Regions from separate parts of the Arthrobacter sp. MP_M4 genome, predicted to be linked through region 2. Evidence: predicted binding sites of a transcription regulator. Region 2 holds the regulator's gene; each other region holds the start of a gene.
What was found. The regulator LexA, encoded in region 2, represses DNA repair genes until DNA is damaged. The targets are predictions, from matches to a motif close to TCGAACANNTGTTCGA.

Region 1 (9,875 bases), on a different contig from region 2:
GTGCTAGATGCGGGCACCGTCGTCGTGTTCGTCTTTCTCGCCGGGCAGCTGCATTATCAAGAACACCACCGACGCCGCGAAAGCAGCCACCATGGCGAGGATGGCCACCAGCGGGGCCGAACGCCAAAACATTGCGCACATCACGAGCGCCACGGGAGCACCCACAGCACCCAGCCACGCCAGGACCGTCAGCGGGTCCGCGCCGGCGAGGCTTGGCGGTTCTTCCGGCACGAACTCGTCCGGGGCGAAGGGGTCATCCTCTGCGCCCTCATAGTCCCGTGGGCCACGCGGTGCCTCCGGTGGTGCGGCAGCTGCAGCGCCGGCACCCTCCGGCCGGCGTCGGGCGAGCCGTTCCTCGGCGGAGAGTTCAATCGGAACTCCGACGGACAGCCCCAGCGGATCGAAATCGCTGAAGGGCCGGGCGGGGGCGCCGCCGGTTCCCGCAGTGTCCGTGGCCGGCGCCTGTGCACTCTCCCGGTCCTCCCCGGCCCCGGGGGCGGGGGTGGCGGGGCCCGCCGGCCCGCTGTTTTCCAGCCTGGCCACCAGGTCGAGCCAGACCGCGTCGTCCTGGTTGGCGCTTGAATCCGGAGAATGGGGGTCCGGTCTAGTCATCTGCCGTGTCCTTCTGGCTAGAGTGCGCGGCGTCCTGGACGCCCTCCGCAACCAGCGACCGGATGAACTCGGCCGAGCCGTGGAAGATCTCCGGCGCGTCATTGTCCATCGTAGCCACGTGATAGCTGTTTTCGAGCCGGATGACCTCCAGCGGGGCGTGGGTCAGGCCGCGGCGCAGGGCCACCATGCTTGAGTCCGAGACCACGTGGTCCACCGCCGAGCGGTATACGCGGACGGGAGCCGTAATCCGGGGGAGGAGCCGGACGGTGTCCTTGAACATCCGGTTCAGCTCGTGCGCGGCCGCGACCGGTGTCCGAGGGTAGGCGCCCTCATCGATGCCCGCTTTGAGGATGTCATTGGCGATGGCGGGGGTGCTCTTCAGCACAAATTTCAGGATGCCGGCGAGCGGAGCCCGGGGGTCGTCGATCACGAGGCCCGGGTTGACCAGCACGGCACCGGCGACGGGACGCGTGGCGGCGATGCGCAGGGCCAGCGCCCCACCCATGGACAACCCGGCAACCACCACCTGGTCACACTCGCCGGCGAGCTCAAGGTAGGCGGCGTCAAGGGCTGCATGCCAGTCCTGCCAGCGTGTCCGGGCTAATTCCTGCCAGCTGGTGCCATGCCCCGGCAGCAGAGGCATCCGCACGGCGTAGCCGGCATCGGCCAGGAATGTGGCCCAGTCCCTAACGCCGTGCGGGCTGCCGGTGAATCCGTGCGACACCACGACGCCGGTGCGGGTGCCGGTGCCGGTGAAGGGGCTGCTGAACGGCGAGTGGTCCAGGGGGATCGTCATCGGGACTCCGGGATCGTGGGGGTGGGCTCGGTGGGGCCGGTTCCCGTCCGGGGGACGGCCCCTGCGTGGCGCAGGAAGAACTGCATGGATTGGTCAAAAATCAGGGGAGCATCGACGTCGAGCGTGGCCACGTGGCCGCTGCCCGGCAGGCTGACCACAGCCAGCTCCGCCGACCCCAGCTTTCGCCGGATCAACTCGACCGACGTGGGCGGAACCACGCTGTCGGTTTCGGACTTGAAGACCAGCACCGGCGCGGCGACGGCCGGCAGTTCCCGCAGTGTTTCCTTGAAGAGCCTGCTCAGCTGGTGGACCGCCGCCAGCGGGGTGAGCGAATAATCGCCGTCCGCGGTGGTCGCCGCCGTCGGATTCGCTTCCTGGGCAGGAACTGTGGTGCGTTGGAAGTGTTTTAACACACTGATGTAGCGCATCCGGCGGTCGTAGAAGCTCAGCCCCGGGTTGACGACGGCGACGCCGGCGACGCGGTGGCGGGCCGCGGCACGCAAGGCGATGGTCCCGCCCATGGAAAGTCCGGCCACGTAGCAGTGGCGGGTTTCGGCGGCGAGGTCCAGGTACGCGGACTCAAAGGCCCCGTACCATTCCTGCCAGCTGCTGCGGGCAAGGTCGCGCCAGTGCGTGCCATGCCCGGGCAACAGCGGAACGGACACCGCGAAGCCCTGCCCGGCCAAGTGCTCTGCCCAGGGAAGGACGCTCAAGGGACTGCCGGTGAAGCCATGGCAGATGGCCACGCCGATGCCCGCATTCGCGCCATGGCCGGGATAACTGAACGCTGCGGGCGCCAGGGGAGTGCTTGCGGTCATGCGCCCATCGTGTCACTGTTCCGGACAAAACTCACTAGAGTAGGGTGTCATTGAAGTTCTGGCCGGGTCCGATGCAGGGCCGGCCAGACGCCTTCCGGAGAGGTACGCCACGTGTTTTATTGGTTCATGAAGACGTTTGTCCTGGGGCCGGTCCTGAAAACACTTTTCAGGCCCTGGGTTAAGGGCCTGGACAACGTCCCCGCCGAAGGTGCCGCCATTCTGGCGTCCAACCACCTGTCTTTCTCCGACTCCATCTTCATGCCGCTGATGGTGCCCCGTCCGGTCGTGTTCCTGGCAAAATCGGAGTATTTCACCGGCAAAGGCGTCAAGGGCCGGCTGACGGCGACATTCTTCCGGCTCACCAACCAGCTTCCGATGGACCGCTCCGGTGGCGCGGCGTCCCTTCAGTCGCTCAATGCGGGCATGGACGTGTTAAAAAACGGCTCCCTCCTGGGCATCTATCCCGAAGGCACCCGCAGCCCGGATTCCCGGTTGTACCGCGGCAAGGTGGGGGTGGCGCGGCTGGTCCTGCAGGCGCGGGTTCCGGTCATCCCGGTCGCCATGATCGGCACGGACAAAGTCCAGCCCATCGGCAAGCGGATGCCCAACATCCGGCGCATCGGGATGATCTTCGGCGAACCTCTGGACTTCAGCCGGTACTACGGCATGGAGGACGACCGGCTGATCCAGCGCTCCGTCACGGACGAGATCATGTACGAACTCATGCGCCTCTCGGGCCAGGAATACGTCGACGAGTATGCCGCCGTCGTGAAACTCCGGCTCGCCGGAAAGGCCGCGGACGTGGCGAAGGACGGCCGCGCAGGCTCAGGTCCCGCCGGCGCCGGGCCGGAGTGAGAGGACCGTGTGACGGCGTCGGCGCTGTCAATGACGGTCAGGAACCGACGATCGCCGGAGAGCCAACTACCCTTAGAGGGTGACTGAGCTATCTGCGCCTACGGCCTTCCCCCTGAACAGTTCCCTGAACGGCTCACCCCTGGCGGGTTCGGCCCTGACCAGCACCGCCCAGAGCGGTGCCGCCAACTATCCCGGCCTGGACCGCTGGCGGGAGCTGCCAGCCTCGCAGCAGCCGACCTGGTCGGATAAGGCTGTCTTTGACGCCTCCGTTAAGGAACTCTCCGTCCTTCCGCCGCTTGTTTTCGCCGGCGAAGTGGACATCCTGCGCGAACGCCTTGCGGCGGCGGCGCAGGGCAAGGCATTCCTGCTCCAGGGCGGTGACTGCGCGGAAACGTTTGAGGCCGCCACGGCGGACAAGATCAGCGCGCGGGTCCGCACCATCCTTCAGATGGCGGTTGTCCTGACGTACGGCGCCGCCATGCCCGTCATCAAGATGGGCCGGATGGCCGGGCAATTCGCCAAGCCCCGTTCCTCCAACGATGAGACCCGCGAGGGCGTCACGCTGCCGGCCTACCGCGGCGACATCGTCAACGGCTATGACTTCACGCCGGAATCCCGGGCGCACGACGCCGGTCGGATGCTCAAGGCCTACCACACCTCGGCCTCCACCCTGAACCTGATCCGCGCATTCACCCAGGGCGGCTTCGCTGACCTGCGGCTTGTGCACCAGTGGAACAAGGGCTTCACGGAGAATCCCGCCCACGCCCGCTACGAGTCGTTGGCCCGTGATATTGACCGGGCCATCAAGTTCATGGCCTCCTGTGGCGCGGACTTTGAGGCCCTCAAACGAGTGGAGTTCTACGCCAGCCACGAAGCGCTGCTGCTGGACTACGAGCGCGCCCTGACCCGCATCGATTCCCGCACCGGTTTCCCGTACGATACGTCCGCGCATTTCCTGTGGATCGGAGAGCGGACCCGCGAGCTGGACCACGCCCACGTCGACTTCCTCTCCCGGGTGCGGAACCCCATTGGTGTGAAGCTTGGGCCGGGCACCTCCGGCGACGACGCACTGCGCCTGATCGACAAGCTGGATCCGGACCGCGAACCGGGCCGCCTGACCTTCATCACCCGGATGGGTGCCAGGAACATCCGTGAGAAGCTGCCTCCGATCGTGGAACGCGTCACCGCCTCCGGTGCCCAGGTCCTCTGGGTCACCGATCCCATGCACGGCAACACTGTAACCTCACCCAACGGCTACAAGACCCGTAACTTCGACGACGTCATCGACGAGGTGCGCGGGTTCTTCGAGGTCCATCACACACTTGGCACCGTCCCCGGCGGCCTACACGTTGAAATGACCGGCGATGACGTCGCGGAGTGCCTTGGCGGTGCCGACCCGGTGGACCAGGAAGCTTTCCTGGACCGGTACGAATCGGTCTGCGATCCCCGCCTGAACCACATGCAGTCCCTCGAGATGGCGTTCCTGGTATCCGGGGCCCTGTCCAAGCGCTGAGCAGGGCAGTCTGACACCAATAGAAGCTCCGCCCGGCTGGTCTGGCCGGGCGGAGCTTCTATAGTGGCGGCGCTTCCGGGTGTGGCGGAGCCACGTCAGAACTAAGCCGGATCCCTCACACCACGGTCAGGGTAACCACGGATCCCTCCGGGGCTTTGGTGTTCTTTGGATCCTGGTCCCGAACGGTGCCGAAGAAACCGCCCAGGAAATTCTCGACGCGGACCTCAAACCCCAAGTCCTCAAGTGCCTTGCGGGCCTCACCGACCTGCTTGCCAATGAAGCTCGGAACGTCAATCAGCTTCGGTCCCTTGGAAACGGTCAGGGTGACGGTGCCGCCCTTGGTCAGGTTCCCGGAGGCCGGATCCTGCGCCACTACGGCGCCCTTGGGCACGTTCCGGTCAAAGACCGTGTCCGGTGCCACGACCGCCTTCAGGCCGGCAGCTTCGATGGCCTTGACCGCGGCGGCCTGCTCCTGCCCGCGCACATTTGGCACCGGAAGGGGTTGCGGTCCTTTGGACACGGTGAGGCTCACCGGAGTGCCGTGCCGGACGGGGTTGCCGCTGCGGGGAGCCTGTCCCAGAACCGTGCCGGCGGGCGCGGATTCGTCGTATGTTTCAGATATCTGCCCCAGCGCCATTCCTGCGCCATTGAGAATGGTCTTGGCATCCTCCAAGGACTTACCGGACAGCTCGGGGAGCGCAAACAGTTCAGGACCCTTGGAAACAGCCAGCGACACCGGCTGGAACTTCCGGATGACTTCCCCGGCTCCGGGCTCCGATCCCACCACCAGCCCGGGGGCAACGTCGTCGTCGAAGACGTCCCGGATGCTGGACTGGAATCCGGCCGTGCGCAACAGCTGCTGGGCCTCGGCCACCGTCTTGTTCGCGAGCTGCGGGATCGTTCCGGGGGAGCCCGGCCCCATGCCGAAGAACCAGCCGGCACCGCCTGCCAGGAGCGCTGCAATCACCAGCAGGAGAATCCAGAGCAAGCCGCGCCGGCGCGGATCTCCGTCATGCAGGCTCCGGACCGGCGTGGACGCCGCCCGCAGCCGGGCTTTCTCCGCATCGCGGTCCTGCCTGCGCTGGATCCGCTTGCTGGCAGGAATCGCGCCGCCCTGCCCGGAGCCGGTGTGCGGGGCGTAACTGCCGGGGTAGGGCTGCTCGGCGGGGGCGGACAGCGGGCCGTAGCCGGGGCGGCGCGGGGCGGCCGACATCACGGTGGTCGGGTTGCTGCCGCGGAGGAGAAATTCCGTGGGCTGGGCTGGGCCGCCGATGACCTCGGTGGCACCGCTGCCGACGGCCGTGCCGGCCCGGGGAGCCGGCGTCACGCCGGAATCGGGGGTGCCGCCGGGCCGCAGGACTGGCAGCCCGGGCGTGGGCGGCAAACCCGGGTGGGCGGCGGGGGGGTGCAGGTCGAGCTCGGCATCGCTGAGGTTCCGCCGGATGTGGCGCAACTCGGAGAGTAATGAGTTTCCATCGACCGGGCGGTTTTCCGGGTCGTTGGCGGTGCACCACTGCACGAGTTCGTCGATTTCGGCAGCGAGCCCCGGCACGTGCTCGGAGGGGGCGCCGACAGCGGAGTTGACGTGCTGGTAGGCGACCTGGATGGGAACTTCGCCCTCGAACGGCTGCCTGCCGGTGATCATTTCGTAGAGCATGATGCCGACCGAGTAGATGTCGCTGCGCGCGTCGGCCTGCCGGCCGAGCACAAGCTCGGGGGAGAGATACGCCACTGTGCCGATCAGGGCACCGGTGCTGGTCGACGTCGAAACGGCACGGGCCAACCCGAAATCTCCGAGTTTGATCCGGCCATCGTCCGCGATCAGCACATTCTCCGGTTTGATGTCGCGGTGGATGAGGCCCGCTTCGTGCGCGGTACCCAGGCCTTCAACGACCGGGTCGATCAGTGCCAGGGCCAGCCTCGGCGGGAGCGCGCCTTTGTCCTTGAGGACGTCGCGGAGGGTGTGGCCCTTGATGTATTCCATCACCAGGTAGGCCACGCGGCCATCTTCGCCCTGGTCCAACACCCCCACGACGTGCGGGTGCGACAGGCGGGCGGCGGCTTTGGCCTCGCGGCCCAGCCGGTCGAGGAATTGCGGGTCACCGGCCATGTGCGGGTGCAACACCTTGAGCGCCACATCCCGTTCAAGCCGTTGGTCCGTAGCGACGTAGACAGTGGACATGCCGCCGCTGGCGAGCCTGGACTGAATCAGGTACCGGCCATCCACCAGGGTGCCAACAAGAGGGTCCGACGAATAATCCTGCACTCTACGATCCTAATCGCTGCACGGAAACGGGCCCGAATCAACATGCGATCCGGACCCGTATCGTTATCCGCCGGCCTTCCCGCGGGGGTGAATTCCCGCGGCGCGCCCCTTCCGGCTTCTAGCCGAAGGTGTTCCGGTGCGCCTTAATCGACTGAACGTAGCGCTTGGTGTCGTCGTACATGCCGTACTTACTGACGGAGTACTGACCCTGGTAGTAGCCTGCGATGGCCGAGTCCAGGTTCGGGCTGGAACGGACCAGTTGGCGGATGATGGCGACGCCAGCGGTGGCGTTGTCATAAGGGTCCAGCAAGTTCAGCTTGCGCCCCACGAGGTCCGAGGCCCACTGGCCGGAGGACGGAATGACCTGCATCGTGCCGATCGCGTTGGCCGGGGACACCGAGCGGTGGTCGAAGCTGGATTCCTGGAAGGCAAAGGCCAGGGCAAGCGCCGGGTCCACTCCCATGCGGCGTGCGGAGTCCGTCACGATGGTCTTCATCTGCGCTCGGCTGGGGACCGGCGAAGCATTGAGCAGGGCCTTGTTCTGGTTGGCGGAATTGACCACGGCGGCCGGGTAGCTGTAGCCAAGGAAGGTGCTCGGAACGAGGGGAGTCACTGTGGCTCCGGGCTTCGTGGCGGCCGGTGCAAGGGACCCGCCCCGAAGCGCGAGCTTCTGGCCGGGGTAGATGATGCTGCTCATGCTCAGCCGGTTGGCGGAGAGGAGGTCAGCAAGCTTGACGCCGTTCCTGGCCGCGATGCCGGAGAGGGTATCGCCGGATTTAATGGTGTAGGAAGCCGGTGCCGGAGTGGCGGCGGGTGCCACCGGAGCTGGAGCCGAAGGTGTGGCCGGAGCAGAGGGAGCGGGGGCCGCGCTGCCGCCGCCAATCCTGATTTTCTGGCCGGGGTAGATGATGGAGCCCATGTTGAGCCCGTTCCAGCTGAGAATTTCCGAGAGCTTGACGCCGTGGCGGCCCGAGATGGCGCTGAGGGTGTCGCCTGATTTAACAGTGTAGGAGCTGCTGGGCGCCGCAGGAGTGGCCGGAGCCGCGGGAACGGCCGGGGCCGTCGCCTGGCCGCCGAGCTTGATCTTCTGGCCGGGGTAGATGATGGTGTTGGCCTGCAGTTGGTTCAGCTTCAGGATGGCGTGCGTGTCCAGGCCGAACTTGCCGGCGATCCCGCTGATCGTGTCACCGCGGGCAATCGTGTACTGGGCCGGAGCCGGGACCTGGGTGGGGCGGAATGCGGACGGCACGGCGGCCGGAAGGAAGCCCGCAGGGATCACCGCCGGAGCCAGCGACCGGACAGTGTGACCGTGGGCCTGCGCCTGCATCGCTGCAGCAAGGGTGGCCGGGATGGCGCGGGGACGCGACTCCGCCGCGGCCGGCTGGGCGATGGCCAGGGAAGACAGAATGACGGCGGGAAGAGCCGCCGTCGTGGCCGCGATCATGGGCAGGCTGGGTCTAGGCGAACGAAACGTCGTCATGGGAAAGGTCCTCTTCTCAGCGGCGAACGCTGCGGGTATGGCCGGCATTACTGGTGATACCAGTGTGACCAAAGTTATTGCTGTGGCGAATGTGATCTAGGTGAATCTCTCATGAATTGGGAATTAGCACAAGAACTGTTTGACAAAATGCAAAGAGTTGTTTGGGGAGGTTCGCCGGGGCGGCCCGGGGCCCGGCCCGGAGCGGTGCGGGAGCAGCGGCTTCCGGCGGCGACGCCGACTAGGCGCAGGGGTACCCGGCATGGCAATCTTGATCCGTGAGTAATGTAGAAAGCCTTGTGGGCGAATGGCTGCCCCTGCCCGATGTCGCACAGCTGTTGAACGTTTCGATTACCAAGGTCCACGCCCTCCTGGACGAACGGGCGGTGGCCGCGCTGCGGGTCGGTGAGCGCCGGATCCGTTGCGTCCCCGCGGAGTTCATCCAGGACGGTCACGCCGTCGAAAGTCTCAAGGGCACCATTGTGGTCCTGGCCGATGCGGGCTATTCCGATGAGGAACTTATTACCTGGCTGTTCACCCCTGATGAATCATTGCGGGGCCGTCCGATCGACGCCCTGCGTGAAGGCCGCAAAACCGAAATTCGTCGCCGGGCGCAGTCCCTGGCCTGGTAGCAGCGCCGCCGGGACGATCACCGCACACGTATTATGCGACGCAGGCCCTGCACCTATAAGAGGTGCAGGGCCTGCGCTGTCACCGGACCTGGGCCGTTGGACAGGTCGAGGCGCCGGGGCTCTGGACTTGCAGCAAACGCCTCGACAGCTTAGGCGGCGCGGCTGACGGTGGCTTCCGCCAGCTTGCGGAGCGCCGTTTTCGGCAGCTCCTCCAGCGGCAGAAGATCCAAGGCGGAATACGCGGCGCGCCCAAATTCGTCAATGAGCGCCTCTGTGGCCTGGAGCGCCCCGCAGTCCGCGATTATCCGGCGGATTTCGTCCACGTCGGCGTCGTCCAGGCCGGGGCTGCCCAGCTTTGCGTCAATGAACTCCGACTCGGCCGGGCTGGCCATGTCCAGGGCGAAAGCGATCAATACTGTCCGCTTTCCCTCGCGGAGATCATCTCCGGCTGGTTTACCGGTAGTGACCGGGTCGCCGAAGACTCCCAAAACGTCATCACGGAGCTGGAAGGCCTCGCCGAGGGGGAGGGCGAACGCCGAGTAGCCGCGCAGCAGCTCGTCGTGGGCGCCGGCAAGGGCGCCACCGAGCGCCAGCGGGTGTTCAGTGGAGTATTTGGCCGACTTGAAGCGGATGATCGACTGGGCCCGGCTGACGGCACCGGCCCGGTCACGCCTCGGTCCGGCGACTTCCTCAAGGATGTCAAGATACTGCCCTGCCATGACCTCGGCGCGCATCAGGTTGAAGATCAGCCGGGCGCGGGTTCCGGAAGCAGCGCTTCGGCCAATCTCGGTAAACGACTCCTCGCTGAAGGACAGACACAAATCCCCGGTCAGAATGGCTGCCGCGTGCCCGAATCGTTCGCTGTCCAGCGCCCAATCCCGCGCCGCGTGCAGTTCGCTGAACCGC
Region 2 (9,875 bases):
CCCGCGTTTTCGTTGGTCAGGGTCACGCATCGCTCGTTGACGTCTACAGCGTAGACGTGTGAATGCGGTGCCCGCAGGGCCATGGTCAGCGCGATCGGACCCCAGCCGCAGCCGATGTCCAGCAAGGCGCCCTGCGGCGCGGGGGCCGGGGCTTCGGCCAACAGCACCGCAGTACCCTTATCGACGCCGTCAGGGCTGAAGATCGCCGAGGACGTCTGCAGCTGCCGGAGTTCGCCGGCCAACTCCACCGTCAGTGGCTTGCGGGTGAACGGTCCGGCAGGCTGGGCGCTGAAATAGTGTGCAGACTCCATAACTGCCCAGATTAGTTGGCCGCCGGGCTCAGGCGAAACCAGGGCCGGGCGGCGGAGGCCGCCAGGACGTCTGCTAGTCTTAAAGACATGCTCTCGAACTTCAAGTAACCGGCACGGGCTTCGTCCCGTCCCCGCAGCGACGCAGGTAGCTACCTTCCGCTCAGTGCGCCATCTCCGACTCTTCCGTAAGGAAATTTTTCTTGGCGCCCGAATCCCTTGGAGTCTGGCCGCGCCCGGCAAGGTGCGGTCCGGCGGAGCGTTCCTTCCTCATCAAGGCCCCGACGGCCAGATTATTCCCCACCGCAAAAGCTCCCCCGCGGAGCATTCTCCGCCCGGCACCGCTGCCGCAGGCATCCCAGGAGGCCCCGTTTTGACCACCAGTCGTCAGCCGAGCGCGAATACCGCCCCGGACAGCACGGATCCGCACTATTCTGAAGTTGCCAAACCTCTAAAGGAGACCATGACCAGTCAGCCCAACACCGGACCCGATTCAGCAGCCCAGGACATGAGTCCTGCGGAAATCCAGGCTGTCATCGACCGGATCCTCGCCAAGGACACCCCTGCACGGAAAGCGGCCCCCGCTGCCGGCGAGCCTTCATCGGTGCTCGGCAAGGCGCAGGCAATCTCCGGGCTGAACGAGGAACACAGCACCTTCGACGGTGACCAGCAGGACCTTGAGGAACGGCACGCCCTGCGTCGCACCGCCGGGCTGTCCACCGAACTCGAAGACGTCACCGAGGTCGAATACCGGCAGTTGCGCCTGGAGCGTGTCGTCCTGGCCGGCCTCTGGACCGAAGGCACCCTCGCGGACGCCGAGAACTCGTTGCGCGAACTTGCCGCCCTCGCCGAGACCGCCGGTTCGGAGGTCCTCGACGGCATTGTCCAGCGCCGGGCCAAGCCGGACCCCGGGACCTTCCTCGGTTCCGGCAAAGCCCAGGAGCTCAAGGACATCGTGATGTCCACGGGCGCGGATACTGTCGTCGTCGACGCCGAACTGGCACCCTCGCAGCGCCGCAGCCTGGAAGACATCGTCAAGGTCAAGGTCATCGACCGCACCGCCCTGATTTTGGACATCTTCGCCCAGCATGCCAAGAGCCGCGAGGGTAAAGCCCAGGTGGAACTTGCCCAGCTCGAATACCTGCTCCCGCGGCTGCGCGGCTGGGGCGACTCGATGTCGCGCCAGGCCGGCGGCCAAGTGGGCGGTGCCGGTGCCGGCATGGGTTCGCGTGGCCCCGGCGAAACCAAGATCGAACTGGACCGCCGCCGCATCCGGACCAGGATGGCCAAACTGCGGCGCGAAATCGCCGCCATGAAGCCCGCACGGGAGACCAAGCGGGCAAACCGCCGTCGTAATGCCGTGCCGTCCGTAGCAATCGCCGGATACACCAACGCGGGCAAGTCCTCGCTGCTGAACCGGTTGACCGATGCCGGTGTCCTGGTGGAGAACGCACTCTTTGCCACCCTGGACCCGACCGTTCGCAAAGCGGAAACTTCGGACGGGCTGGGCTACACCCTGGCCGACACCGTCGGTTTCGTACGTTCCCTGCCCACCCAGCTCGTGGAGGCTTTCCGTTCCACCCTGGAGGAAGTCGCCGACGCGGACCTGATCCTGCACATCGTGGACGTCTCCCACCCGGACCCGGAAGGCCAGATTGCCGCCGTCCGGGCGGTGTTCAGCGAAGTCGACGCCCGCAAGGTGCCGGAAATCATCGTCCTGAACAAGGCCGACGCCGCGGACCCCTTCGTGATTGAGCGGCTCAAGCAGCGCGAACCGCGCCATGTTGTGGTCTCGGCGCGCACGGGCGAAGGCATCCCGGAACTGCTCAAGGCCATCAGCGAGGGCATTCCGCGGCCCAGCGTGAAACTCGAACTGATGATCCCGTACAACCGTGGGGACCTGCTGAGCAAGCTGCACGAGACCGACGCCGAGATCCTCAGCCTTGACCACGAGGAAGCGGGCACCCGTGCCGTGGTGATGGTGCGCGAAGGTTTCGCCGCTGAACTGGATTCCTTCATCAGCAATGACTGAGGCGGCGGTGAGCGGGGCGGACACGGACCCAGGCAGCAAGGGCGGCGGAGAATTCGTTATTGAGCTGCTCGACCGCGCCGTGTCCGGCATGGGCGGCCAGAGCCGCGAGGGCCAGCACGAAATGGTCCGGCAGGTGGCGCACGCGATTGACAGCGGCGACCACCTGCTGGTCCAGGCCGGCACCGGTACAGGTAAGTCCCTCGCGTACCTGATCCCGCTGATCGCCCATTCCCTGGTCAGTGAGAAGCCCACCCTGGTCTCCACAGCTACGTTGGCCCTGCAAACCCAGATTGTCGGCCGGGACTTGCCCCGGCTGTTGAAAACCATCACGCCGGCGCTGGAACGGCCCGTTAAGATCGCCCTGGTCAAGGGACGCTCCAACTACGTGTGCCGGCACAAGCTCGAGGGTGGCTTCCCTTCCGAAGAACCCTCGGAAGGGCAGCTCTTCTCGCTCGGCGAGGACACCTCCGTGCCGCACTTCGCTGCCGCCATGGGCGGGCCATCCTCCCAGCTGGGCAAGGAGGTGGTCCGGCTCCGTGAATGGGCTGAGGACACCGTCACGGGAGACCGCGACGAACTCCTGCCCGGGGTCACGGACCGTGCCTGGCGGCAGGTCTCCGTCACGTCCATGGAGTGCCTCGGCGCGCAAAAATGCCCCCTGGCGGCGGAATGCTTCAGCGAGCTGGCCCGGCAGAACGCCGCGGACGCCGACGTCGTGGTGACCAACCACGCCATGCTGGCCGTCAGCGCCTTCGAGGGCCTTGCCGTGCTGCCGGAATACGACGTCGTGGTGGTGGATGAGGCCCACGAGCTCCAGGACCGGGTGACCGGAGCTGTCTCCGGGCAGCTCTCCGTCGCAATGGTCCACGCTGCGGCGTCCGGAGCCCGCAAGCACACCGGCATCACGGTGGACGCCCTGAACAATGCCGCGGCCAACCTCGAACTCGCCATCGAGGGCGTGCCCAGCGGACTGCTGCCCAACGGCCTCAACAGCGAACAACTCGACTGCGTGGACCAGTTGCGGGATGCCTGCCGTGCGGCGCTCTCGGACTCCAAAGGGGACAGCGCCAACACCGTCGACGGCGGCCGGCAGCTCGCGCGTTCCCGACTGATGGTGATCCTGGAACTTTGCGAACGGCTGCTCGCGGCGCGGGAGAACCGCGAGGTGGTCTGGTTTTCGCGCAACAGCACCTTCGATCCGCAGCAGGGGTACTCCCAGCCGGACGAGTCCGCGCCGGCCCTGGTCAACGTCGCACCGCTAAGCGTCGCCGGCCGGCTCCGCGAGGGCCTGTTCGCCGACCACACCGTTATCCTGACCTCGGCTACCTTGGCGATCGGATCCGCCTTCGAGCCCGCTGCCGGAGGCCTCGGGCTGCTCGGACCCGGTGCGCCCAGCTGGACCGGCATCGACGTGGGCTCACCCTTCGAGTACCCCAAGCAGGGCATCCTCTACGTCGCCAAACATCTGCCCAAGCCCGGCCGCGGCACCTCACCAGAGGCCCTCGATGAACTCGAAAAGCTGATCCGTGCCTCGGGCGGCGGCGCCTTGTGCCTGTTTTCCTCCCGGCGTGCCGCCGAGGACGCCGCCGAAGCCATGAGACCACGGCTGGACATGACAATTCTCTGCCAGGGTGACTCGACAATGACGGCACTCGTGAAGCAGTTCGCCGACGAACCGGACACCTGCCTCTTCGGCACCATGTCCCTGTGGCAAGGGGTCGATGTGCCGGGAACGGCCTGCCGTCTGGTGGTGATCGACCGGATTCCGTTCCCGCGGCCCGATGATCCCCTCATGACGGCCCGGTCCCGCGCGGTGGCCCAGGCCGGCGGCAACGGATTCATGAGCGTTTCCGCAACCCACGCCGCGATCCGCCTGGCCCAGGGCGCAGGCCGGCTCATCCGCACAACAACAGACAGGGGAGTCGTGGCAGTACTGGATTCCCGGCTGTCCACTGAGCGCTACGGAGGTTTCCTTCGGGCCGCCCTGCCGCCGTTCTGGCCGACGACGGATCCGGCGGTAGCCCTCGCGGCCCTGGAACGGCTCGGAAAAAAACCCGGCCAGTCCGCAGACTGACCGGGTAGTTCGGGCGCAATGTCCTAAAGGGAGCGCATCACCGAGACGACCTTGCCCATGATGACCGCGTGATCGCCGAGGATGGGTTCGTACTGGGTGTTCTGCGGCAGCAGCCAGGTGTGGCCATCGCGCTGTCGGAACGTCTTGACGGTAGCTTCGTCGTCCAGCAACGCGGCGACGATGTCGCCGTTGACGGCGTCGCCCTGCTGGCGCACCACCACCCAGTCACCGTCACAGATGGCGGCGTCGATCATTGAATCCCCGGCAATCTTGAGCATGAAGAGCTCGCCGTGGCCCACCAGCTGGCGGGGCAGTGGCATGACATCTTCCACTACCTGGTCGGCCAGGATCGGACCGCCCGCGGCGATCCGGCCCACCAGCGGCACCATGGCCGTGTCAGTTGCGCTTGCCAGCTCCGACACGGACAGGCCGCCGACGGTGCGCAGGGAACCGGACTTCGCCACCCCCGAAGATTTGGCGGTGCCCTCATCAAGGGTCAGCGGTATCAGCACTTCCATGGCGCGGGGGCGCTTGGGGTCACGCCGCAAATAACCGAGCTTTTCCAGCTGCGAAAGCTGGTGGGTGACGCTGGACAGGCTCGCCAGACCCACGGTGTCACCGATCTCGCGCATGGACGGCGGATAGCCGTTGTCCGTCACGGACCGCTGGATGGTTTCCAGGATCTTTCTCTGCCGGACGGTGAGGCTCTTTGGTGGCCGGGCCGCCTGCGGGCTCCGCGTAGGGGCCCTGCCGCCAGTGGCTTGTGCTGCCATGTTCGCCAACGCCTTTCCGTTCCGCCCGGCCACCGTGGCTGCGGCTGCCGGGAACTTCCGGCCTGAAATGTCAGACCCTGCTGATCAACTGCAGATGTGGTTGTTCTTGAACACAAACGTAGGCCAGCCGCACTGCTTTTTCAAACATTTGTTCTAGCGAGTCTCGACAATGTTCGTTGATAAGTGCTAAAACAGAACAAGCGAGATTCGAATATGTGTTCTAGTTGAACACCCGCATTTAGCCGGACACCGGGAGAACCCCGCGCATCGTTCGGTTGTTTGTTCGAAGATTAGGCCGGTTGGCGGCGAGTACGTGGAGTACGCCGGGCGGCACAGTATGGTCCAGGAGGGCTCAGTTCATGTCAGCATCAAGCGCGTTTTCCAACACATTTGCCCGCGGCGCATCCGGCAACGACGGCCGGCGCGAGACCGCGGCCTCGATCAGCAGGCTCAGCCCCGCAGATCAGGAAGCCCCGAGCGGCGTCCCCGCCTCCACCGGCCGCGGAGCCGGAACCACACAGGCACCGCTGAAGCTCACGCGACGGGGACGCTTTGTCTTCATCGGCGTGCCGCTGATCCTCCTGGCCGCCCTCATCCTGTCCTTCAGCGGATTCTTCAGTGCACCCGCCAAGGCCGCGGAGTCTGCTGCCGAACTCTCCCCCACCCCCTCGGTGACTGTTACGGTGCAGCCCGGTGAGTCCTTGTGGGCCATTGCCCGCACGGTGGCCCCGGAACGGGATCCCCGCGACGTCGTCAGCGAAATCATCGAGCTGAACAATCTGGAGGCATCCCAGCTTGAGGCCGGCCAGGCCCTCTTCATTCCGTCGAAGTAGTGCCAGGGAACCCTGCGGACCCGGCCGGCGGAACACATGGATTCCGGGGTTGCGGCCGCGTCACTTAAACTAAGGACGTGACTGATCAGCTAGAGCGACTGAACCGACTTCCCCTCCGGACCAACCTGCGCGGCCTGACGCCGTACGGTGCGCCGCAGCTGGACGTTCCCATCCTGCTCAACGTCAACGAGAACTCCCACGGCGTTCCCGCCGACGTCCGCGCCGCCATCTCCGAAGCCGTCACGATCGCCGCGGCGGGCTTGAACCGATACCCGGACCGGGAGTTCACCGAGCTGCGGGAGGCACTGGCGGAGTACCTCGGCCATGGACTGGGTGCCCGGAACATCTGGGCGGGGAACGGGTCCAACGAGGTCCTCCAGCACATCCTCCAGGCCTTCGGCGGACCCGGACGCACCGCGCTCGGATTCCCTCCCACGTACTCCATGTACCCGCTGCTGGCTGCCGGCACGGACACCGAGTACATCGTCGGGGTCCGCGCCGGGGACTACGGCCTCAGCGCCGCATCGGCTGCCCGCCAGGTCAGGGAACTCCAGCCGAATATTGTCTTCCTCTGCTCCCCGAACAACCCCACCGGCACCGGGCTTGGCCTGGACGTCGTGGAGGCCGTCTACGCGGCCGGTGAAGCCAGCCAGACCATCGTGATCGTCGACGAGGCGTACCACGAATTCGCCCACGACGGCACGCCCAGCGCCCTGACCCTCCTCCCGGGCCGGGAGCGGCTGATCGTCTCGCGGACCATGAGCAAGGCCTTCGCCCTTGCCGGCGCCCGGGTCGGCTACATGGCAGCAGCACCCGAGGTCACCGACGCGCTGCGGTTGGTCCGGCTTCCGTACCACCTCTCAGCCATCACCCAGGCAACAGCGCTGGCAGCCCTCCACCACCGGGTTGCCCTCATGGCAGATGTCAAGGACATCATGCGACAGCGGGACAGGATCGTCACCGAACTGCAGCGGATGGGGCTCAAGCCCGCCGTCTCGGATTCGAACTTCGTCTTTTTTGGCGGCCTCGAGAATCCGCATGAAGTCTGGCAGGGGCTGCTCGATGCCGGGGTGCTCATCCGGGACGTCGGCATTCCGGGGCACCTGCGGGTGACCGCCGGAACTGAGACGGAAACCACAGCCTTCCTCTCAGCCCTTGAGCGGATCCTGGCCGGCCGTGCAGTGCAGCCCGCCTAGACTTAACACCGGACATTCACATTGCCTGCATGCCGGGCACCGTCGTCATCCAAAGGACACGCACATGAGCAACACCGGATCCACCGCTGGCGAGGGCCGGACCGCACGCATGGAACGGACCACCAGCGAGTCATCCGTGCTGGTCGAGATCAACCTCGACGGCACCGGCGTCTCGGACATCAGCACCTCCGTGCCGTTCTACGACCACATGCTGACGGCCCTGAGCAAGCACTCCCTGATCGACATGACTGTCAAGGCCACCGGCGACACGCACATTGACGTCCACCACACGGTCGAGGACGTCGCCATCACGTTCGGTGAGGTCCTGCGCACCGCCCTCGGCAACAAGGCCGGGATCCGCAGGTTCGGCGAGGCCACCGTCCCACTCGACGAAGCCCTCGCACAGGCCGTCGTCGACGTCTCCGGACGCCCGTACCTCGTGCACGGCGGGGAACCAGCCGGCCAGGAATACCACCTGATCGGCGGACACTTCACGGGTTCCCTGACCCGGCACGTCTTCGAAGCCATCACCCTGCACGCGGGAATCTGCCTGCACATGAACGTCACCGCCGGCCGGGATCCGCACCACATCGTCGAGGCCCAGTTCAAAGCGTTCGCCCGTGCCCTGCGCGCAGCCGTCGAACCGGATCCCCGGGTCACAGGCATCCCGTCGACCAAGGGTGCGCTGTGACCGGCAAGGTGCTGCAGGACGGCGCCATCATCAACCCCGACGCCGGCAAAAAGCCCGCGTCGCCCGAGGGCAAACCCACGGTCACCGTCCTTGACTACGGCTCCGGGAACATCCGCTCGGCGGTGCGCGCCCTCGAGCGCGCGGGCGCCGAGGTCATCCTCAGCTCCAAACCGGAGGACGTGCTCAACGCGGACGGACTCGTGGTCCCCGGCGTCGGCGCCTTCGAAACGGTGATGAAGGAACTAAAGGCTGTCGACGCCATCCGCATGATCGGACGGCGCGTCGCCGGCGGCCGCCCCGTGCTGGCCATCTGCGTGGGCCTGCAGGTTCTCTTCGAGGCCGGCGTCGAGCACGGCACCGAAGCCGAAGGTATGGGGGAGTGGCCGGGCAAGGTCGAACTCCTCCCCGCCGACGTCGTCCCGCACATGGGCTGGAACACCGTATCTGTCCCGGCGGGCTCACGCCTCTTTGCCGGTGTCGAAAACGACCGGTTCTACTTCGTCCACTCCTACGGCGTCCAGACGTGGGACTTCGACGTCATCCAGCCGCGCATGGCGGCGCCGCTGGTGACGTGGTCGGAGCACGGCGCCCCGTTCATCGCGGCCGTGGAAAACGGCCCGCTGTGCGCCACCCAGTTCCACCCCGAGAAGTCCGGCGACGCCGGGGCGCGCCTGCTGCGCAACTGGGTCGATGGCCTGCGGGAGAGCGCCGGAACAGCGCAACCCCCGGCAGCGGATGCGGGGACCGCCTAAATGTGGTCCCTGGTGCTGATGGGGCTCGCCGGCCTGCTGGTTGGCGGCGCGCTGTCGTTCCGCCAGCAAAAGAGCCCCCGCTGGGTCCAGATCGTGTTCTACATCCTGGCCGCGATGGCGCTGGCCGCCGCGTATCTCCTGACATTGCCTGCCGCGTGAGGCTGCCGGCCGCCTGACACTGCCTGCCGCCGCACCAGTGGCGGCGCCCCGCTGACCCGAAAGAGCTGAGGATCCACCATGACCACCGAAACCCCGCTGCCCGTGCTGGAATTGCTGCCCGCCGTCGACGTCGTCAACGGCCAGGCCGTCCGCCTCGTCCAGGGCGAGGCCGGCAGCGAGACAAGCTACGGCACACCGCTGGAGGCCGCACTCAACTGGCAGGAGCAGGGAGCCGAATGGGTCCACCTCGTTGACCTGGACGCAGCCTTCGGCCGGGGCTCCAATGCCGAGCTGCTCCGCGAAGTCGTGGGCCGGCTCGACATCAAAGTGGAGCTTTCCGGCGGCCTGCGCGATGACGAGTCGCTCGAGAAGGCGCTCAGCCTCGGCGTCGCCCGGGTGAACCTCGGCACCGCCGCGCTGGAAAACCCGGAATGGACCGCCCGGGTGATTGAGCGCTTCGGGGACAAGATCGCCGTCGGACTCGATGTCCGGGGCACCACGCTGGCCGGGCGCGGCTGGACCAAGGAGGGCGGTGACCTCTGGGACGTCCTCGGCCGCCTCGAAGACGCCGGCTGCTCCCGGTACGTCGTCACCGACGTCACCAAAGACGGCACCCTTCAGGGACCCAACGTCGAACTGCTGCGCCAGATGGTGGACAAGACCGGCAAACCTGTCATCGCCTCCGGCGGAATCTCCAGCTTGGACGACCTCAAGGTTTTGCGCTCCCTGGTGCCGCTCGGCGTCGAGGGCGCCATTGTCGGCAAGGCCCTCTACAACGGCAACTTCACGCTGCCCGCGGCCCTCGACGTCGCAGGCCGGCGCTAAGCGGGCCGGCAGCATGGAACAGCCTCCCGCGCAGAACACCCCAGCTGATCCTGCCGCCGCATCCCGGCCCTTGCCCGGGCATATTGCAGCGGCTCTGGCCGGCGCCGGGGGACCGGCGGACTCAGCCGGCAGGCCGTGGGCCGGACGCAGCCTTACCGGCGACGACGCCAGGGTCCACACCTTCGAGGACGACGACGGCGCAGCGGACCCCGGCTACCTGGCAGCACTGGCC
Region 3 (9,875 bases), on a different contig from region 2:
GGGGAATGGATACTTGCCCGGCTGCCCGGTTACGCAGAATGGTGCCCTCAGGTACTTGGCGCCCTTACGAGGTGTACCTGAGTTTCGGGACGGCAAAGGATCGGGTAGTTGCATTCCTTGTTGTGCATTGTCCTGCATGCAACCGTTTGTCTAGAGGGCGGATAGAAATGCATCTGGATATATCCCGCAATTCTTTTTCAGCTCTTCGACAATCGATTAAGAGATACCGGAAGGAGGTAAAGGTGAAGACTCCGGGCATTTCCACACCGACAATCTCCGTTCAACTTTTTGGAACATTCGAAATCCGGCGCGATGGCGCGGTGCTCCGGGCCGCCGACCTGGGTGGCTGCAAGCCGCGGCATATTCTGGAAATCCTGCTCCTGAACCTCGGTACACCTGTTTCCAAGACGCGCCTGGTGGAGATCCTATGGGGGTCCCGGGCCAGTGCGGGGGCGGTGGCCACTCTTGAGAGCTACGTCAGTGGCCTGCGTCGCGTGATCCAGCCCGGCAACACGAAATGCGGCCCCCTCCGCACCGCCAACGCCGGCTACGTCCTCGATCCCCAGCTGGTGGAGCTGGACCTGTCTGAATTCCAGGACCTGGTCCTCGTGGCCCGGCGCTCCCCGCCGGCGGAGGCCCACGAGCTCTCGATGCGGGCGCTGGAACTGGCGGCAGAGCCGTTGCTGGGTTTTGAACTCGTGGCTGACTGGGCGGAGGAAGCCCGGACCCGGCACGCCGCAGAGAAGGTCGCCACACAGATTCTCGCCGCTGAGACGGCGGCGTTCCTGAACAAATCCGAGCTCGCCATTTCGTTGGCGCAAACGGCGGTCCGGTCCGAGCCACTCAACGAACGGGCGTGGACGGTTCTCGTTGCGGGCTACGAGCAGGCGGGGCTGCCGGTCGAGGGACTGTCCGCATACGAACGCTGCCGCCGGTTGTTTGACCGGGACATGGGTTGCGCTCCCGGGCCTGCGCTGCAGGCGGCGTACTTGCGGCTTTTGCGGCAGCGCGCCGACGGAAACACGGATCTCTCGGAAGTCCTGGCAGCTCTGCTGTATCTCGCCGAACGGTTGCACGGACCCAAGCGCGGCCTGCTCGCCGCGGAGGAGTCCCGGCGCAGGCAGGAGAACGCCGGTCGAGTTGTGGACTCCTTCCTGCGCCAGGCGCTGGCCGTCGCCATCTGAAGTCCGGCCGTGCCGCCCCGGCCCGCGTCCTGGATCATCTAGGCGGCTTTGACGACCGGAAGCTCGGCCCAGTGGGTGGTGTAGCGGGGGGACAGCATGTCCCGTCTCATGCTCCAGTCCGGTCCGCCGCGGATTCCGGCGTGTCCCAGGCCAATCGCCTCGCGTCCATACTTTTTGCTGACCTCTTCAAGGAGGGACCCTATGCCGCGTTCCTCGTGCAAGTTCTCAAAGACTGCCAGAGGCGGCTGATTGCCCGTCGGCCGGAGGTCGGTAACCATGAGACCGGCACACACGTACTTGACGCCCTCATTAATCCGGGGGAGCAGGGCGAAGGCAGCCCGTGCCAGAACGACCGGGTCAGCGGTGGGCATTGGCAGCGGCACGCACACGGACGGGTGCGCACTGTGCTGCTGGTTGAAGGGGGACGTGCCCGCGAACGCCGTCAGAACCTTGGCCTGCAGCCTGTGCCGCGCCAGCCGCGCACTAGCCTGCTGGGCATAGATGCCGAGGACTTGGCGCAGCCCGGCCGCGGTGGTGATGGGAGCGGCGAAGGACCGGCTGAAGATCAGTTGGTCACGTCCGATCCGTTGCTCTTCCAGCGGAATGCACGCAGTTCCCTGGAGCTCAAGCACAGTCCGCATCAGCACCACGGAGAATCGGTCCCTGATCCTGACCGGGTCTGCGCGCGCAAGGTCCAGTACCGAGTGAATTCCCGTGCTGTTGAGTCTCTTGGTCAACCGGGACGCAACGCCCCAGAGTTCAATCACGGACAGTCCGGCCATGAGGTTGTTCCGCTGGGCAACCGGGACAGCATCCCAGTGGCAGACGCCGTCGAACGCTGGATTATTCTTGGCCCACTTGTTGGCCAGTTTTGCGAGGGTCTCCGTGCCGGCGATGCCCACGCAGACGGGGACGCCGACGTTGCGGCGCACCGCCGTTTTCATGCTGTGGCCGACCCGCAACAGCTCGTCCGGGGCGCCGCTGACGCCCAGGAACGCCTCGTCGATGCTGTATACCTCCAGCCAGGCGGAGTATCGGCCAAGGAGTTCCATGACCCGGGCGCTGATGTCACCGTAAAGCTCGTAGTTGCTGGAACGCGCCACCAGTCCCCATTCCCTTGCCCGCGGCGCGAGCTTAAACCAGGGTTCCCCGAGGGGAATTCCGAGTGCCTTGGCCTCCGGCGACCGGGTGACAGCGCATCCGTCCTTGTTGGAGAGCACCACCAGGGGACGGCCCTCCAAGGACGGGTCGAAGGCTCGTTCGGCGCTGGCGTAGAAGCAGTTCACGTCGACAAGGGCAATGCTTCCCCGTCCCGGTCCGGTCCTGTGCGGGTAAGGCATGCTTTTCATTGCTCGTTCCTCTTCCGGGTGTGCGCTCGCGGCCATACCACCGTGCGAGCGCACGAGTCGGGATTCCTGCGACCATGACACACCCTCTATCGAATCCATGTTCGATAGTCCAAGGTAGGGTGCGGCGGTGACAACGTCTTTGCCTTTGGTACGGCGGTTCGGCGGTACTCGGACGTCGAGCAGGGTCCGACCACATGATGAGGGGCCTTCCCACCGAATTGGTCATTCCAAGGCGCCGTTTCGAGGACCCTCTAAGAGCCGGCGGGCGTCCGGCATCTCTTCTGCAGCTTCAGGCCGCCAATCCCGTGCCACAATCTGGCGAAACCCGATCGACCGTTCAGACCCTATTAACCTCGCGGACCTCGTCGGTCCGCAGCGTGCTGGTGGACCACGTCAACTGCGTCCTCACGAACCAGTACCGGCAAGAGCTCGGACTGAGTGACAACCCATCGGACCAAGCAGCACCCGCAGTGACCGGCCGGATGACCAATGATCAGGTCAGTGTCCTGGTCAACGGAGTCGACGTACCCGGTGCGGAAGTCGATACAGACCCGTTCCTGTACGGCATCGGCGCAGAACCAGCAGGCGGTGGCGTCGTTACCGCCGTGCTTCCACGCAACGAGCCCAAACTCATCCGGGTCCAGTTCACGCCCCGGAGCTAGCGGCCCTTGAGAAGGCGAGGCTACTGCAGGGCCGGGGTCCAGGGATCGCCCTGCGAGGTGCGGGACCCGTCAGCCGCGAATCATCTGATTCGCGCGCGACGTCGGTGAGCCAGATCGTACTCTCTGGGTCCCAGCCGGCGATGACCGTAGCCGCGTCTGTGTCGACCTGGAGCGCGCGGGTGGCGCCCCCTGAGGGAGCCCAGGCCAGAGAGGTGCGCGGCGTCCCACTCACCCGCCACCAGGAAGAGTTCAGAATCGCCGTGACCGATGCGGTCTGCCGGGACAAAACGGGTTTCCACTCCGCGTTGGACAAAGTCCTGGACAAGCACCTGAGAACCCGCATGCAGAAACTCGCCCTGCAGATCGAAAAGGTCAAAGAGATACGCCGTACGGCCGGCACGAACGCGGCTACACTGCGTGGTACTGCAACGAGATAGTGGGGCGCGGGCGCAGGGGCCGGCCGCCGCACCGGTCGGGTAGCCGGACGCAATGATTCCATGCGGTCTCCGACCGCTCCGAGTACGATCAAATACGAGGAAACAGCGCGAGAGGAGATCCGATGGATAGGTCGCCCGGGTCACCATATGCCAGCTGTCCTGGCCCTTCCAACATGGTGGCCGGAACGTTCGTTTTGGACGGTGCAACCCAGGCCATGCAGTGGTCTGACGAGATCTACAGCATCCACGGCTACCATCGCGGGGACGTCGTTCCGACCCTGGCCCTGGCTCTGGCGCACAAGCACCCTGACGACTTACCCCGGATCCAGGCCATCAACGGTGAACTTTTCGCCCATGGCGGGCACGTGGCCATCTATCATCGTCTGATTGATGCTCGCTCGCGGGAGCACACGGTACTCACAGCGGGGGAGGCGCTCCTGGACGACCAAGGAAGTCTGCTGTCAGTGACAGGGATCATGCTGGACCTTACCTCAACCATCCGCACCGAGACGGAACTGGCCGCCCGCGATGCCATCCGTGGGGCCCTGGGCACTCGTGTCACCATCGCTAAAGCCGAAGGCATTCTGATGGGGCGCCTCGGTATCAGTTCGACGGAAGCGTTCAGACTGCTGGCAACGTTCAGCAACAACAGGAACATCAAGCTTGCCGGTGTCGCGTGCGGGCTCGTGACGCTGGCCGATGATCCTGCGGACGGAAGCGCGGTGGGGGATTTCATCGAGGAGCTCATCACGGCCGGCCCGCATCCCCGGAGCACCTCTTATAAGACAGTTCCCGCTGCTCGGAGGATCCCGCCCGCGCTGGAAGGGCCCCGTCTAGACGTGGTGCAGGCACCAGGTTGCAACGCCCCAGATAACAAGATCTGACAGCGCCGCAACCCTTATGTCCGGGTACCAGGGGTTGTCCGCCTGAAGGATCACCCCGGACACCGTGATGCGAAGCCTCTTGACGGTGAGTTCGCCGTCGAGGACGGCAACGACGACGCACCCGTCGCGGGGTTCGAGCGCCCGGTTGACGATCAGTTCGTCGCCGTCGCTGATTCCCGCCCCCTCCATGGAGTCCCCGGACACCCGGACCACATAGGTGCTGGTGATGTCTTTGATGAGGTGCTCATTCAAGTCGATCCGGCCGTCAAAGTAATCCTGGGCGGGCGAGGGATAGCCGGCCGCAACCCGCACCGGCGAGATCAGAACCGACAGTAGAGAAGTGCCCGCATCCATCACGCGGGGTCCGATGATTACGCCCACGACACACCCTTATTCGAATATATGTTCGATGTCTCCAGTGTAGCCTCCCCTTCTTCGGAAGGGGGCCTGCCACTGTTCCTTACCGGCCTTGGGGGTCCCTGCCAGGGATCCCGAACCGGGTCCGGCGATGACGTCCGGGGCACCGGTGTTTTTCAGACGTCGCTCAGTCAGGTCCCGCGCGCTGACGTCGGCTCCCAGCCGATCGATCCTGGCAACCACGACGTCCGGTGACGCCAGTTCGGCGAGGGAGCCGACGTCGTCGATCTCGGCTCGCATGGCTGCCTCCACGTCGTATCCGGCGGGAAGGTATCCAAGCACCGGGCCGCCGAAGGCGGTGACCTGTTGCTCTGATAATCCAAAGGGGGTCCATCAGGCCCTGGGCTACGGACAGCGCGCCACTTCCGGGCAGGGTCCTGGTGAAAGCGGCCCTTGCCGGTTTCAGCTGGCGACGCCGCGGCAAAGTTAGCTTCATCACGTACCGGGCCGTCGACGAAATTCGGGGCGCGGCGGGCCCCATACTTGGATTGACCCCGGCGGCCAACTTCCCACCGCCAGGCATGAGGAGGGTCCGTGAAAACTCTAGGTATTGTCAAAAGCGTCGTCAGCAACGAGTACTTCCCCGCGGGTGCGGTCCTGGCCGGAGTAACCCTGTTTTGGGTCCTCGGGCTCTTCGGAGGGCTGTCCCTGCTGAGCGACCACCAGACGCTGCTGACCACTCTGGCGTGGCTGCTGTTCGTCTACGTGGCGGCGGTGCTGACGCCGCTCGCCGGACTGATCGCGGCAATGGACCTGTCCCGCCGTTGGCTGCGGAACCGGGCGTCGACCTCCGCTGGCGCGCCCGATACCGCGTCCAAGTAGCCCCGCGGGGCCCGCTATTCGAAGCGGGACGGGTCGCCCATGCCGCGCCGGACGATTTCCGCCGTGCCGCTGGAGTAATCGATCACCGTCGTCGGCTCGGAGCCGCAGTCTCCGGAGTCAATGACGGCGTCCACTACGTGCTCGAGCCGTTCCTTGATTTCCCATCCCTGCGTCAGGGGCTCGTCCTCGTCCGGCAGCAGGAGTGTGCTCGATAGCAGCGGCTCGCCTAATTCTGCCAGCAGTGCCTGGACCACCCGGTTGTCCGGGATACGCACGCCTACGGTCTTCTTCTTCGGATGCAGGAGACGCCGGGGGACTTCCTTGGTGGCGGGCAGGATGAACGTGTAGCTCCCGGGAGTGACAGCCTTGAGGGTGCGGAACACGTCGTTGTCGATCTGCACGAACTGTCCCAGCTGGGCGAAGTCCTTGCACACCAGCGTGAAGTGGTGTTTGTCGTTGAGATGGCGGATGGTTCGGATGCGGTCCAGGGCCTCCCGGTTGCCGATTTGGGCGCCGAGCGCATAGCAGGAGTCGGTGGGATAGGCGATCAGACCTCCGGACCGGACGATTTCCACCGCCTGGCTGATGGACCGCGCCTGCGGGTTTTCGGGGTGGACATCGAAGTATCTCGCCATGGGACGAGCTTACGCGCCCGACGCCGGCCCGGGCACGCCGACGTGCGGACTCGCCGCGAGCGCCACTGGTGCGGCCGTGGTCAGGGAAGTTCCGGCAGCCTTTGCGCTCCTAAGCCTCGCGGGTCGCGTTGCGTTACGCCGGTGTCGGTGCTAACCCTAGTGGGGGAAGACGATCAACTGACGCACCGCCATCAAAGAGGAGTAGCACATGACTTTGCCCCGCGACGAAGACAGCACACTGCGACACTGGAGTACCCGACTCATCCAGGCGCTGCAGATTCTTGATCTGGAAATGGACCACGAGAAAATCGTCCAGGTCGCGGACGAGTCGCTCAGGGCCGTCGGGCCCCATGCGGACGCCATCAGCGCCTTTATCGTTGGCTTCGCTGCGGGAACAGCATCGACCGACGGCAGGAAGAGCGTCGACGAGGCGGTCCACGCAGCATCAAACAAGGTCCTGGAGCTGTGTGAGCACGGCGAGGCTGGCGGGCCGGACGAAGAGGGCTGGAGCAAGCGCGCCCAGTAAACCGGCGCCAAAAAAGGGCTTGTCCCGCGGGGTGGTGAACCTCCCGCGGGACATGCCCTTTTATTGTTCCCGGGGTGGACGTCCAGGGGTTGGATCTACCGGCTGTTGCCGGCACAGGGCATGTCCTGCTGGGGGGGAGACCCCGCGGGACCCGCCCTGCGCCGGCGGGACTGCTACTGCGTCTTGGCCGGAGTGGAGACCGCGGCAACCGTGCCGGCCGGCGTCTGGTCCTCGCTGGGCTCAAGCCGCACGATGACGGCCTTGGAAACCGGAGTGTTGCTGCCTTCGGCCGTGTGGTTCAGTGGCACCAGCACGTTTGCTTCCGGGTAGTAGGCGGCCGCACAGCCACGGGAGGTCGGGTAGGAGACCACCCGGAACTTGCGAAGCACGCGCTCCGCGCCGTCCTGGTACTCGCCCCGGATGTCCACGAACATTCCGTCGGCCAGGGCAAGTTCCGTAATATCCTCCGGATTCACAAAGACCACATGCCGGCCCTTCTTGATGCCCCGGTAGCGGTCGTTGTGCCCGTAGATGGTGGTGTTGAACTGGTCGTGGGAGCGCATGGTCTGCAGAATCAGCGTGCCTGCGGGCCTCTCCACGTGTTCCAACTCGTTGACGGTCAGCACGGCCTTGCCGGTCGGGGTGGGGAAGGTGCGTGAATCCCGCGGCCCGTTCTCCAGGACGAAGCCGCCTTCATTCCGGATCCGTTCGTTGTAGTCCTCGCAACCACCGACGACCCGCGAGATGTGGTCCCGGATGGCGTCGTAGTTCTTCTCGAAGCCATCCCAGTCCGCGTTGATCTTGTTTCCCACCAGCGCCTTGCCGAGCCTGCTGACAATCACCGGCTCTGACAGCAGGTTGTGCGAAACCGGTTCCACGCTGCCCCATGAGGGGTGCACGGCGCACACGGTGTCCTCCACCGAAACGAACTGCGGCCCGGATTCCTGGATGTCGATCTCCGTGCGGCCCATGGTGGGCAGAATCAGCGCTTCGGCGCCCGTGACCGTGTGGGAGCGGTTGAGTTTCGTGGAAATCTGCACCGAGAGCTCAGTGCTTTCCATCGCGGCCTCGGTGGCGTTGGTGTCCGACATGGCGCCCACGAAGTTGCCGCCGAGCGCGACGAAAGCCTTGATCCCGCCGTCGCGCATCCTGTTGATCGTTTCGACGGCGTCTACGCCGTGTTCGCGGGGCGGCTCAAAGCCGAACTCCTCCCCAAGGGCCTCCATGAAGGACTGCGGCATCTGCTCCCAAATTCCCATGGTGCGGTCACCTTGGACGTTGCTGTGGCCGCGGATGGGGGAGGCGCCGGCGCCGGGCTTGCCGATGTTCCCGCGCAACAGGAGCAGGTTAATGATCTCCTTGATGGTCGCGACGCCCTTCTTCTGCTGCGTGATGCCCATGGCCCAGGTGATGATGACCTTTTCGGCCTTCAGGTAGCGCGCGGCAAGCTCATCGATGTCCTCGGTGCGCAGTCCCGTGGCGGTCAGGACTTCGGCGTCGTCTACCCGGCTGAGGTGCTCCGTGAGTTCCTCCAGCCCCTCACAGTGCTCGTCAAGGAAAGCCTGGTCCAGGACCGTGCCCGGGTTGCGCGCCTCGGCCTCAAGCACCCGCTTCGAGACTGCCTGCAGCAGCGCCATGTCCCCGCCAATGCGGATATGCAGGAACTGGTCTGCGATCTCCGTGCCGCGGCCCACAATGCCCCTGACCTTTTGCGGGTTCTTGTACCGGCGCAGCCCGGCCTCCGGCAACGGATTGACGGCCACGATTTCGCCGCCGTTCTCCTTGCACGCCTCCAGCTCGGTCAGCATGCGCGGGTGGTTCGTGCCCGGGTTTTGCCCCATGATGATGATCAGGTCCGCTTTGGCGTAGTCATCGAAACTGACGGTGGCCTTGCCGATGCCAATGGTCTGGCCCATCCCCCAGCCGGACGATTCGTGGCACATGTTGGAACAGTCGGGCAGGTTGTTGGTGCCATAGCCGCGCACCATGAGCTGGTAAAGGAAAGCTGCCTCGTTGGAGGTGCGTCCACTCGTGTAGAAGGCGGCTTCGTCCGGGGAGTCCAGGCTGTTGAGCTTGTCCGCGATGATACTGATCGCCTCCGGCCAGGACACCGGCTTGTAGTGGTCCTCGCCGGCCGGCTTGTAAACCGGCTCAGTGAGCCGGCCTTGCATTCCCAGCCAGTATTCAGTTTTGCTCCGCAGTTCGCTGACCGAATGCTCGGCCCAGAACTCGGAGCCGATCACCACCGGGGTGGCCTCCCAGGTGACGGCCTTGGCGCCGTTCTCACAAAACTCGAACGCCTTACGATGATGCGGGTCCGGCCACGCGCAGCTGGGGCAGTCGAAGCCGTCCTTCTGGTTCATCGCCAGCACGGTCTTGCGCGTTCGATTCACGCCCATGTGCTCAAGGGCGGGCTTCATGGAGTGCAACACGCCGGGAATGCCAGCCGCCCAGTTCTTGGGACCATCTCCGACAACGATGTCCTTTTCGTCGTTTTCCTCGACCTGGGGATTCTTGCGGGTCATGTGAACTTCCCTTCTACAACCGCCGCCTGCTCAGGCTGGCGCTTCTCTTCTACTAAGCACACTACCTTTCGGCCAGCGCCACGCCTATCAATGGGGCCGGAGCGCCGCGAGGGATCCGGCGTCGACGGCGGCGCCGCAGTTCCGTAGCATGTGCGGTACCGGGACCGCTTCAGTGTATGGACGGTGACCGCCCGGAACCGAGAGGGCCCTGCATGGCCGAGCAACAGGAATCATTGGCCGGTTTCACCGGGTCGACCTTCAGCCACGGGAACATCCACCACCAGGTCTTCCGGGCAGGTGCGGGACCGGCGGTGAACCTGATCCACGAGGTCCCGGGTATCCACCCGGGGGGTGCGGGACCCCCGGAAACAGAGGAGAAGTCATGAAATTAAAGACACTGGCGTGGACGTCCGCCGCTACTGCCGCGACGGCTG

Region 1: RCH15_RS12945 (LysM peptidoglycan-binding domain-containing protein) is a predicted target of LexA. The motif match lies at 8,490-8,505, and genes of this name have one in related genera.
Region 3: RCH15_RS05750 (Y-family DNA polymerase) is a predicted target of LexA. The motif match lies at 2,623-2,638, and genes of this name have one in related genera.

What each region holds. Positions count from the first base shown of each region.
Region 1 covers NZ_JAXCHX010000017.1:42,261-52,135, forward strand. Annotated here, with positions in the region: gene RCH15_RS12915 (hypothetical protein) at 4-612, opposite strand; gene RCH15_RS12920 (alpha/beta hydrolase) at 605-1,408, opposite strand; gene RCH15_RS12925 (alpha/beta hydrolase) at 1,405-2,226, opposite strand; gene RCH15_RS12930 (lysophospholipid acyltransferase family protein) at 2,338-3,081, shown strand; gene RCH15_RS12935 (class II 3-deoxy-7-phosphoheptulonate synthase) at 3,161-4,594, shown strand; gene RCH15_RS12940 (Stk1 family PASTA domain-containing Ser/Thr kinase) at 4,710-6,860, opposite strand; gene RCH15_RS12945 (LysM peptidoglycan-binding domain-containing protein) at 6,979-8,340, opposite strand; gene RCH15_RS12950 (Rv2175c family DNA-binding protein) at 8,616-8,969, shown strand; gene RCH15_RS12955 (polyprenyl synthetase family protein) at 9,119-9,875, opposite strand, start outside.
Region 2 covers NZ_JAXCHX010000002.1:405,296-415,170, forward strand. Annotated here, with positions in the region: gene RCH15_RS04305 (class I SAM-dependent methyltransferase) at 1-311, opposite strand, end outside; gene hflX (GTPase HflX) at 772-2,340, shown strand; gene RCH15_RS04315 (ATP-dependent DNA helicase) at 2,333-4,414, shown strand; gene lexA (transcriptional repressor LexA) at 4,438-5,187, opposite strand; gene RCH15_RS04325 (LysM peptidoglycan-binding domain-containing protein) at 5,547-6,020, shown strand; gene RCH15_RS04330 (histidinol-phosphate transaminase) at 6,098-7,216, shown strand; gene hisB (imidazoleglycerol-phosphate dehydratase HisB) at 7,281-7,907, shown strand; gene hisH (imidazole glycerol phosphate synthase subunit HisH) at 7,904-8,659, shown strand; gene RCH15_RS04345 (hypothetical protein) at 8,660-8,818, shown strand; gene priA (bifunctional 1-(5-phosphoribosyl)-5-((5-phosphoribosylamino)methylideneamino)imidazole-4-carboxamide isomerase/phosphoribosylanthranilate isomerase PriA) at 8,897-9,643, shown strand; gene RCH15_RS04355 (SseB family protein) at 9,657-9,875, shown strand, end outside.
Region 3 covers NZ_JAXCHX010000004.1:58,435-68,309, forward strand. Annotated here, with positions in the region: gene RCH15_RS05745 (AfsR/SARP family transcriptional regulator) at 243-1,184, shown strand; gene RCH15_RS05750 (Y-family DNA polymerase) at 1,223-2,533, opposite strand; gene RCH15_RS05755 (hypothetical protein) at 3,016-3,195, shown strand; gene RCH15_RS05760 (hypothetical protein) at 3,375-3,632, shown strand; gene RCH15_RS05765 (PAS and ANTAR domain-containing protein) at 3,806-4,516, shown strand; gene RCH15_RS05770 (LexA family protein) at 4,466-4,897, opposite strand; gene RCH15_RS05775 (hypothetical protein) at 4,907-5,173, opposite strand; gene RCH15_RS05780 (hypothetical protein) at 5,468-5,755, shown strand; gene RCH15_RS05785 (L-threonylcarbamoyladenylate synthase) at 5,770-6,390, opposite strand; gene RCH15_RS05790 (DUF6457 domain-containing protein) at 6,599-6,916, shown strand; gene RCH15_RS05795 (FdhF/YdeP family oxidoreductase) at 7,090-9,441, opposite strand; gene RCH15_RS05800 (hypothetical protein) at 9,654-9,827, shown strand; gene RCH15_RS05805 (TspO/MBR family protein) at 9,824-9,875, shown strand, end outside.